DNA from 3 places in the Arthrobacter ginsengisoli genome. Region 3 is predicted to be linked to each of the others. Evidence: predicted binding sites of a transcription regulator. Region 3 holds the regulator's gene; each other region holds the start of a gene.
What was found. Region 3 encodes LexA, which represses DNA repair genes until DNA is damaged. Its sites were predicted from a motif close to TCGAACANNTGTTCGA; they were not measured.

Region 1 (3,274 bases), on a different contig from region 3:
GCGCGGTCCCGGGAGAGGAAACGTTCGAAGATGAGGTCGTGCTGCAGCGGGTTCACCTGGCTGACGTCGATCAGGAAGTTGACCAGGCTGGAGGCCCCCGAACCGCGAGCCGCTGCCCGGACTCCCATGTCCAGGATCATCCGGGAAACCTCGGCCACGGTCAGGAAGTACGCGGCGAAACCCAGGCTGTCGATGATCCGCAGTTCGTGTTCCAGCCGCGAGCGCAGCTCCTCCGCGGGCCTGCCGGTGATCCCGGGGAACCGCCTGCTGATGCCCGCCTCGCAGCGCTGGGTGAGCTCCACGAGGGGGTCCCCGGCGATTCCGATCACCGCGGCTTCCGGCACCACGGGCTGCTTCCATCCCATGTCCGTCACCGGATCCATCCGGCAACGGTCCGCGAGCGCCTCGGTCTGCGCCATCAGGCTCTTGAGGTCCGCGGCGCCATACCCGGCGGCGTGCATGATCTCCTTGCCCAGCCGGTGCATCTGCGCCGCGGATTTCAGCCAGGCCTGCCCGTTTGGCTGCAGCAGCGGGGCAGCGGAAAGTTCGGGCAGCGATTTCAATGTGCGGGCGGAGTCCAGCACATCGGCGGTGGCCGCTCCGTCCTCGGCGACATACCGCACTGCATTGCTGAGCACGGCGGGTACCCCGTGCTCGGCGGCGAGCTTGAGCATCCGCACCGCGTGGGCGGTGCTGAGCGGTTCGCCGGGCGGGCTGAGCTGGCTGACCACCTCGGCGGCGATGGTTCCGGGCGGCATGGCATCGAGCCAGCGTTTGAACAGGGTGCGGGGGCGCAGGTACCGCCTGCCTCCCATCATACGTCCGACGTCGGAGTCCGGGCCGATCAACACGGTCAGCACCGGCTTGAGGGTTTCCGGGTGCAGGGTGCGGGAAGCCAGTTCGGCCCGGGTCACGGCGGCGGGCACCGCTCCCCCGGCTTTGCCCGTGGTGCGGGCATGAGCATCGGAGATCAGCCGGCACAGCGCACGGTACCCGGCGCCGTTGTTGTGCCCGTGGGCCAGCACGACGACGCGTCCCCCAAGCTGGGTGCGGAGGTCGCCGTCGTCGTCAAAGACGGCAAGGTCCACTCCGACGACCGGGTCCAGCCCGGCTGCCATGCAGGCCAACAGGTGCTTGACCGTCCCGTAGAGACCGTCGCGGTCCGTGCAGGCGAGCGCCGTCGCCCCGTCCGCTGCTGCGGCGGCCGCCAGTTCATCCGGCCAGGAGACCCCGTAGTGGGCACTGAAGGCGGTGGAGACGTGGAGATGGGTGAAGCTCATGCTGATTCGGGCTTCCGGACTGGAAGCAGCGCGTCGTGGATCCGCAGCAGTCGCCAGCGTCCGCTGCCGGCATGCCGGGCGAGGTCAAGGGTGAGGCTTTCAGTCTCGGGGGCATCTGCCCGGCGGACCTGGACCCGCCAGATCTCATGGTCCACGAGCCCCGGTCCGCTGCCCAAAGGTGCCCGCTGTTCTTCCGCCCACCATTGGCGCCGCTCGTACCAGCGGACCGGTTCGGCGCAGACGGTATAGCGGCGGCCCGCCCAGACGAGTTCCTGGGGCTGGCCGGAGGGCGTGGAGACGACGTCAACCGACTCGCTGAACATGCCCATCGCGCCTCCCGGACTTCACCCTTTGAACTAACCAAGCAGTACTATTCGAATATATCTTCGAATAATTCCAGTCTACGACGGTGCCGGGGCAAAACCTAGATCGGGGGTGGACGGACGCAGACGCAGGTAGCAGGATTGAGCCATGAGCTCCCATAACGCACTCCTGAAGCACGTAAGCATCGCCGCCGAGGACACGTCCTTGGTGGCGAAGTTCGATATAGACGGAAATATCCCCGGCCAGGGCGCCTACGTGGTGGGGCTCCTGGCCTCAACTCCGGACCATTCCCACCAGCGACGAATGGGGATCGAGTTCATGAACGGGGAGGCCGTGTCCTTCTACTGCTTCAGCCACGACGGGACGGAGGAGAACTTTGACCTCAAGGGCGTGGAGCACTCCGGCAACACCATCACCGGGCACTTTCCGCTCAGCACGATCATGGGCCTGGCCAAGGGCCACCTCATGACGGCGTTCAGCGACTGTGACGGGCGCGATTACCAGGCGAATGTCCCGGTGGAGGAAGCCCTCTAGGCACCGGGACTAGGAGCTGGCTTTGTAGACTTCCAGTTCGAGCGTGATGAACGCGTCGATCATTGCCCGGTAGGTCTTCTCGACGAGGTCGACGTCGATGTCTTTCTGCTCCGCCGTGGCGCGGACGTGTTCAATGACCCGCTCCACGCGCCCGGGGGCCCGCACCTCTGCGCTGTCGGCCTTGAGGGTACCGGCGATCCGGATCAACCGCTCGCGGCGGCCAATCAGCGACACAATCTGCTCATCCACCTCGTCGACGGCCACCCGCACGGCGGCGAGCTGGTCCCGGTCGGCCTTGGCAGCTTTTTCGTCTTGGTGATTTGTGGACATGTGCATGACAGTATCGAAAGATGCAGCCACGAGTCGATCTAATTTCACTGGGTGTCCGCAGTGTTGACGCCTCCCGCAGTTTCTATGTGGATGGCCTGGGCTGGCCCGTCCACCGGGAAGTCCGGGGCGAGGTCCTCTTCATCCAGGCAAATCACGGGCTCATCCTCTCGCTCTGGGACGCAGGGCGGATGCAGGCCGAAGCGGCCACTGATCCCCCGGCCGGCATTCCCTGCATCACCCTGAGCCACAACCTGGCCAGCGGGGCGGAAGTGGACCGGGTGATGGCTGAGGCGCAGACGGCCGGAGCAGAAATCATCGCAGCGCCGATGACCCAGTCCTGGGGCGGTTACACCGGGTACTTCGCCGACCCTGACGGCTACCGCTGGGAGGTCGCGTTCAATCCCGGCTGGGCGGTCGACGGCGGCGGAAATGTGACGCTCTGACGACGCGGGAACGAGATACCCGCCGATGACGAACCGGGGCAGTGGATATCGGACGTCCAGTCACAACCAGCAGAGGCCCCGGCCCTGGACGTGAACAAAGCTGCGCGCCGCACGCGTGAGGCCGTCAGGGAAGCCAAGGCCGCGGTACTGGCGGTCCTCATCGGCGAGCGCCTGAGCATCCGGCACGGCGGCTATTGACGATGTCTTGACGATGTCGTCGCCACACTGAACCGGGCTATCAAGCCAGCGGAAATCCTCGAATCAATCTATGGTTCTCCGCGCCTTGCCTGTGACAGCGCCGGGGGCCTGATCGCCCTCCTGGCGGTCCAACGGCTGGTTGTGGAGGGTGCTGGCCTCAGGGGG
Region 2 (3,274 bases), on a different contig from region 3:
GCTTCCTGGATGGTGTCCTCGTCGTGTTCCACCACGATCAGGGTGTTGCCGAGGTCCCGCAGCCGGGTGAGGGTTTCGATCAGGCGCCGGTTGTCCCGCTGATGCAGGCCGATGGAGGGCTCGTCGAGGACGTAGAGCACGCCCACGAGGCCGGACCCGATCTGGGTGGCCAGCCGGATGCGCTGGGCTTCGCCGCCGGACAGGGTGCCGGAGGGACGTTCCAGGTTCAGGTACTCCAGGCCGACGTCGAGCAGGAAGGTCAGCCGGGCCTGGATCTCAATGAGGACCTGGTGGGCGATCTGGGCTTCGCGGCCGCTGAGCACGAGGTTGTCCAGGAAGTGGGCGCATTCGCGCATCGGCATGGCGGCGACTTCGGCGATCGATTTGCCGTTGATCAGGACCGAAAGCGACGCCGGGTTCAAGCGTGCGCCGTTGCAGGCCGGGCACGGAATCTGCCGCATGTACTCCTCGTAGCGGTCGCGGGCCGAGTCCGAGTCCGTTTCCAGGTGTTTGCGGTGGACGTACTGGATGACACCCTCGAAGCCGGTGCTGTACTTGCGTTCCCGGCCGAAGCGGTTGCGGTACTGCACCACGACCTTGTGGTCCTTGCCGTGCAGCACGGTCTGGCGGGTGTCCTTGGAGAGTTTGTCCCACGGGGTCGTCATCGAGAACCCGAGTTCCTTGGCGAGCCCGTCGAGCAGCCGGTTCCAGTACTCCGTCGTCGCGGTGCCGAGGGACCAGGGCGCGATGGCTCCCTCCGAGAGGGACAGTTCCCCGTTCGGAATGATGAGTTCCTCGTCGACTTCAAGCTTCGTGCCGATCCCGCTGCACGCAGAGCAGGCGCCGAACGGGTTGTTGAAGGAGAAGGACCGCGGTTCGATCTCGTCGATCGCGAGCGGGTGCTCGTTGGGGCAGGCGAGGTGCTCGGAGAACGCCCTGACCCGTTCCGGGTCGTCGGCGTCGAGGTCGACGAATTCGGCGAGAATCCGTCCCTCGGCGAGGCCGAGCGCGGTTTCCACCGAGTCGGTGAGGCGCTGGCTGATGCCTTCCTTGACCACGAGGCGGTCCACGACCACTTCGATGGTGTGCTTGAACTGCTTGCCCAGCTTGGGCGGATCGTTGAGCTGGATCAGCTTGTCATCGACCCGCGCCCGCGAGTAGCCCTTGGCGGTGAGTTCCTTGAACAGCTCAACGAATTCGCCTTTGCGGCCGCGGACCACCGGGGCGAGGACCTGGAAACGGGTGCCCTCCGGGAGCTCGAGCAGCTGGTCGACGATCTGTTGCGGCGTCTGCTTCGCGACGGGCTCCCCGCAGATGGGGCAGTGCGGGCGGCCGACACGGGCCCAGAGGAGCCGCATGTAGTCGTAGATCTCGGTGATGGTGCCCACGGTTGAGCGCGGGTTCTTGCTGGTGGACTTCTGGTCGATGGACACCGCGGGCGAGAGCCCCTCGATGAAGTCGACGTCGGGCTTGTCCACCTGGCCCAGGAATTGCCGGGCGTAGGCGGAGAGGGATTCGACGTAGCGGCGCTGGCCCTCGGCGAAGATCGTGTCGAATGCCAGCGAGGACTTGCCCGAGCCGGAGAGCCCGGTGAAGACGATCATGGAGTCGCGTGGCAGGTCCAGGTCCACGTTGCGCAGGTTGTGCTCGCGGGCGCCCTTGACGACGAGCCGGGACATGTCCGGGCGTTTCGGTGCGGGGCGGGAGTCTTCCCTGCGGCCCGGTTTTGCGGAGCCCATCGGAATGATGTCGGACTGGGAATCGAGGGCTGGATCTTCAGCTACGGCTTTAGGCACGCTACCAATGCTAATCGAAAACTTCTTCGAATTTCTATTCCCGGCTGTGTCCCGGGCCGGGGGAACCCGCACGGTGTGCTATCACGCGTGCTGGCAGGGGGCTACTCCTGGTCGTAGGCGGCGGCGAGCAGCTGCACCGCCTCGGCGAAACTGGCGCCCCGCGCCTTCGCCGCCGCGGCGAACTCGGCGGCCGCAGCGGACAGGGAGCTCCAGGCCTCGTCGCGGGCGCACACCACCGTGCCGTTCCGGCCCCGGGTCACGACGACGCCGGCCGCCTCCAGTTCCTTGTAGGCGCGGGCCACCGTATGCGGCGCGACGCCCAGCTCACCGGCGAGGCTCCGTACGGCCGGTAGCTTGGTCCCGGGCGCCAGGGTGCCATTGTCAGCCCGCGCAATGATGTTGAGGCGGAGCTGTTCAAACAGGGGGACGGAGCTGCCCGGATTGGGCCGCCAGGCGCCGGGGAACGGCGTGGTTGTTGTTTCCGTCGGGGTCACTGTCCGGGCTCCTGGGCGCGCCTGGTCTGTTCGCGGCGGGCGAACTGCGCCTCGTAGAGTTTCCGGTACAGCCCACCCGCCGCCATCAACTGTTGATGGCTGCCCTGTTCAACGATCCGTCCTTGGTCCATGACCAGAATTAGATCAGCGTCCCGGACCGTGGACAAGCGGTGGGCAATGACGAAGCTGGTGTGTCCCTGCCGCAGCCGCTGCATGGCCAGCCGGATCTGCGCTTCGGTGCGGCTGTCCACGGAGCTCGTGGCCTCGTCGAGGACCAGGATGTTGCGCCCGGCCAGTTGTGCCCTGGCGATCGAGATGAGCTGGCGCTGGCCGCGGCTCAGCGAATCGCCGTCGTTGCCGAGCATCGTGCCGTAGCCGCCGGGCAGGGCCCGGACGAACTGGTCCACATGGCTGGCCCGCGCAGCGGCCGCGATCTCGGCGTCGCTGGCTCCGGGGCGGCCGTACTCGATGTTGTCCCGGATACTGCCGGTGAACAGCCAGGCATCCTGCAGCACCGCGCCGAAATTGGCCCGGAGTTCATCCCGGGTCAGCGCCGCGATGTCCTTGCCGTCGACGGTGATCCGGCCGGAATCCAGTTCATAGAAGCGCATCAGGAGGTTCACCATGGTGGTCTTGCCGGCTCCGGTCTGTCCCACGATCGCCACGGTCTGCCCCGGTTCAACGACAAAGGAAAGATCCTGGACCACGGGCGAGCCCGGGTGGTAGCCGAAGGTGACGTGCTCGAAAGTGACCCGGCCGGCGGCGTCGGAAATGGTTTTGCCGGCGCCGGAATCTCCCGCGGTGGCCGGCGCGGGATCCCGCACTGGATCCCGGGCCGGTTCCGTCGGGATCTCTGCCGCGTCCAGCAGCTCAAACACCCGCCGCGCCGATGCGAGGCAGGACTGCACGAGGGTCAGCATGCCGCCAATCTGCCCCATCGGCTGGCTGAAGAGCCGGCTGAACTGGATGAAGGCCTGGAGTCCG
Region 3 (3,274 bases):
GGCCTCAACACCGAACAACTGGACTGTGTGGACCAGCTGCGGGACGCCTGTCGTGCCGCTCTCTCGGATTCCAAGGGGGACAGCGCCAACACAGCCGACGGCGGCCGCCAGCTCGCCCGCTCCCGGCTGATGGTGATCCTGGAGCTCTGCGAACGGCTGCTTGCCGCCCGCGAGAACCGCGAGGTGGTCTGGTTTTCCCGCAACAGCACCTTTGACCCGCAGCAGGGGTACGCCCAGCCGGACGAGTCCGCCCCGGCGCTGATCAACATCGCACCGCTCAGCGTGGCCGGGAGGCTGCGCGAGGGGCTCTTCGCGGACCACACCGTCATCCTGACCTCGGCAACGCTGGCGATCGGGTCAGCCTTCGAACCGGCCGCTGGCGGCCTTGGACTGGTCGGGCCGGGGGCCCCCAGCTGGACCGGCGTCGACGTCGGCTCGCCGTTCGAATACCCAAAACAGGGCATCCTCTATGTCGCCAAACACCTGCCCAAGCCCGGCCGCGGCGCGTCCCCGGAAGCCCTCGACGAACTCGAGAAGCTGATCCGTGCCTCCGGCGGCGGCGCCCTGTGCCTGTTCTCCTCCCGCCGCGCGGCCGAGGACGCCGCCGAGGCCATGCGCCCGCGGCTGGACATGGGCATCCTCTGCCAGGGCGATTCGACCATGACCGCGCTCGTGAAGCAGTTCGCCGACGAACCGGACACCTGCCTGTTCGGCACCATGTCGCTGTGGCAGGGCGTCGATGTGCCCGGGACCTCCTGCCGGCTTGTGGTGATCGACCGGATTCCGTTCCCGCGGCCCGACGATCCCCTCATGACGGCCAGGTCCCGCGCGGTGGCCCAGGCCGGCGGCAACGGCTTCATGAGCGTTTCCGCGACCCATGCCGCCATCCGCCTGGCCCAGGGGGCCGGCCGGCTGATCCGCACGACGACGGACCGGGGAGTCGTGGCCGTGCTCGACTCGCGGCTTTCCACCGAACGCTACGGGGGATTCCTTCGTGCCGCCCTGCCGCCGTTCTGGCCCACCACCGACCCCGCGATTGCCGTCGCGGCCCTGGAGCGGCTTGCGAAGGAATCCGGGCAGCCGGCCGCCTAGCCGCAGCCGCAGAAAACGCGAAGAGCCCCGCCATGTGAGGCGGGGCCCTCCGCAACGACCGGGCGTGCGGGTCCGCCGGGCTCCTAGAGGGAGCGCAGGACCGAGACGACCTTGCCCATGATGACGGCGTGATCACCGAGAATGGGCTCGTATTGGGTGTTCTGCGGCAGCAGCCAGGTGTGGCCGTCGCGCTGGCGGAACGTCTTGACCGTTGCCTCGTCGTCCAGCAGGGCGGCGACAATGTCACCGTTGACGGCGTCACCCTGCCGGCGGACCACCACCCAGTCGCCGTCGCAGATGGCGGCGTCGATCATCGAATCGCCCGCGACTTTGAGCATAAAGAGCTCGCCGTGGCCCACGAGCTGGCGCGGCAGCGGCATAACGTCCTCGACGACCTGGTCCGCCAGGATCGGCCCGCCGGCGGCGATGCGGCCCACCAGCGGCACCATGGCCGTATCGGTGGCACTGGCCAGCTCCGACACCGACAAACCGCCGACCGTGCGCAGGCCGCTGGACTTCCCGACTCCGGAATTCTTTGTGGTTCCCTCATCGAGGGTCAGGGGCATCAGCACTTCCATGGCGCGGGGGCGCTTGGGGTCGCGGCGCAGATAGCCCAGCTTCTCCAGCTGTGAGAGCTGGTGGGTGACGCTGGAGAGGCTGGCGAGGCCGACCGTGTCACCGATCTCGCGCATGGACGGCGGGTAGCCGTTGTCCGTCACGGAGCGCTGGATGGTTTCCAGAATCTTCTTCTGCCGGACCGTGAGGCTCTTGGGCGGCCGGGCTGCCTGCGTGTTCCGCTGGGTGGCCCTGCCGCCGGTGGCTTGTGCTGCCATGTTCGCCAACGCCTTTCCGTTCCGCCCGGCCGCCGTGGCTGCGGCTGCCGGGAACTTCCGGCCTGAAATGTCAGACCCTGCTGATCAACTGCAGAAGTGGTTGTTCTTTGACTCAAACGTAGGCCAGCCGCACGGCTTTTTCAAACATTTGTTCTAGCGAGTCTCGACAATGTTCGTCAATAAGTGCTAAAACAGATCAGGCAGCGTTCGAATATGTGTTCTAGTGAAACACGGCATGGACGCAGCACAACGTTCGGTTCTTTGTTCGAAGGTCAGGCCGGTTGGCGGCGCATATGTGGAGTATGCCGGGCGGCACAGTATGGTCCAGGAGGGCTAAGTTCATGTCAGCATCAAGCGTGTTTCACGATACTTTCGGCCGCGACGCATTCGGCAACTACGGCCGCCCCGGGGGCGGTGCGCCGGGAGACCGGCGCACCGTGGCCGGCCGCGGACCACGGGCCAGGCAGGCGCCGCTGAGGCTAACCCGGCGGGGACGCATTGTCTTCATCGGGGTGCCGCTGATCCTGCTGGCCGCGCTCGTTCTGTCCCTCAGCGGCTTCCTCAACGCCCCGGCCAAAGCCGCGGAGTCCGCCGCTGATCTCTCCCTGACCCCCACGGTGACCGTGACGGTGCAGCCCGGTGAGTCCCTCTGGGCCATCGCCGAGGCCGTCGCCCCGGAGCGGGATCCCCGCGATGTCGTCGCCGACATCGTCCAGCTGAACAACCTGGAGGCTGCCCGGGTCGTGCCGGGCCAGGCGCTCTTCATTCCGTCCAAGTAGCTCCGTTGATCCGTCACAGTTTCAGCCCCCGCCGCGATCTCACTTAAACTGGTGCAGTGACTGACCAGCTAGAGCGCCTGAACCGACTTCCCCTCCGGACAAACCTGCGCGGCCTGACGCCCTACGGCGCGCCGCAGCTGGACGTGCCCATCCTGCTCAACGTCAACGAGAACACCCACGGCGTCCCGGCGGACGTTCGGGCCGCCATCACCGAGGCCGTTACGATTGCCGCGGTCGGCCTGAACCGCTACCCGGACCGCGAATTCACGGAACTGCGTGCAGCCCTGGCCGAATACCTCGGGCACGGACTGGGTGCCGACAACATCTGGGCCGCGAACGGCTCCAACGAGGTTCTCCAGCAGATCCTTCAGGCGTTCGGCGGCCCGGGCCGCACCGCCCTGGGCTTCCCTCCCACCTACTCGATGTACCCGCTGCTGGCTGCCGGCACGGACACCGGGTACCTCGCGGGCGTCCGCGCCGACGGCTACGGGCTGAGCGCCGAGTCGGCGGCCCGCCAGGTCCGCGAACTCCAGCCGAACATCGTCTTCCTCTGCTCCCCGAACAACCCCA

Region 1: the regulator LexA is predicted to act here: its motif matches at 1,655-1,670, upstream of J2X01_RS01175 (DUF6504 family protein).
Region 2: the regulator LexA is predicted to act here: its motif matches at 1,811-1,826, upstream of uvrA (excinuclease ABC subunit UvrA).

What each region holds. Positions count from the first base shown of each region.
Region 1 covers NZ_JAVDVQ010000001.1:255,885-259,158, forward strand. The annotation lists gene J2X01_RS01170 (DNA polymerase III subunit alpha) at 1-1,280, opposite strand, end outside; gene J2X01_RS01175 (DUF6504 family protein) at 1,277-1,609, opposite strand; gene J2X01_RS01180 (hypothetical protein) at 1,752-2,138, shown strand; gene J2X01_RS01185 (chorismate mutase) at 2,148-2,474, opposite strand; gene J2X01_RS01190 (VOC family protein) at 2,489-2,911, shown strand.
Region 2 covers NZ_JAVDVQ010000007.1:183,326-186,599, reverse strand. The annotation lists gene uvrA (excinuclease ABC subunit UvrA) at 1-1,739, opposite strand, end outside; gene J2X01_RS10690 (GntR family transcriptional regulator) at 1,898-2,290, opposite strand; gene J2X01_RS10685 (ABC transporter ATP-binding protein) at 2,287-3,274, opposite strand, start outside.
Region 3 covers NZ_JAVDVQ010000002.1:402,649-405,922, forward strand. The annotation lists gene J2X01_RS03975 (ATP-dependent DNA helicase) at 1-1,092, shown strand, start outside; gene lexA (transcriptional repressor LexA) at 1,176-1,925, opposite strand; gene J2X01_RS03985 (LysM peptidoglycan-binding domain-containing protein) at 2,267-2,704, shown strand; gene J2X01_RS03990 (histidinol-phosphate transaminase) at 2,761-3,274, shown strand, end outside.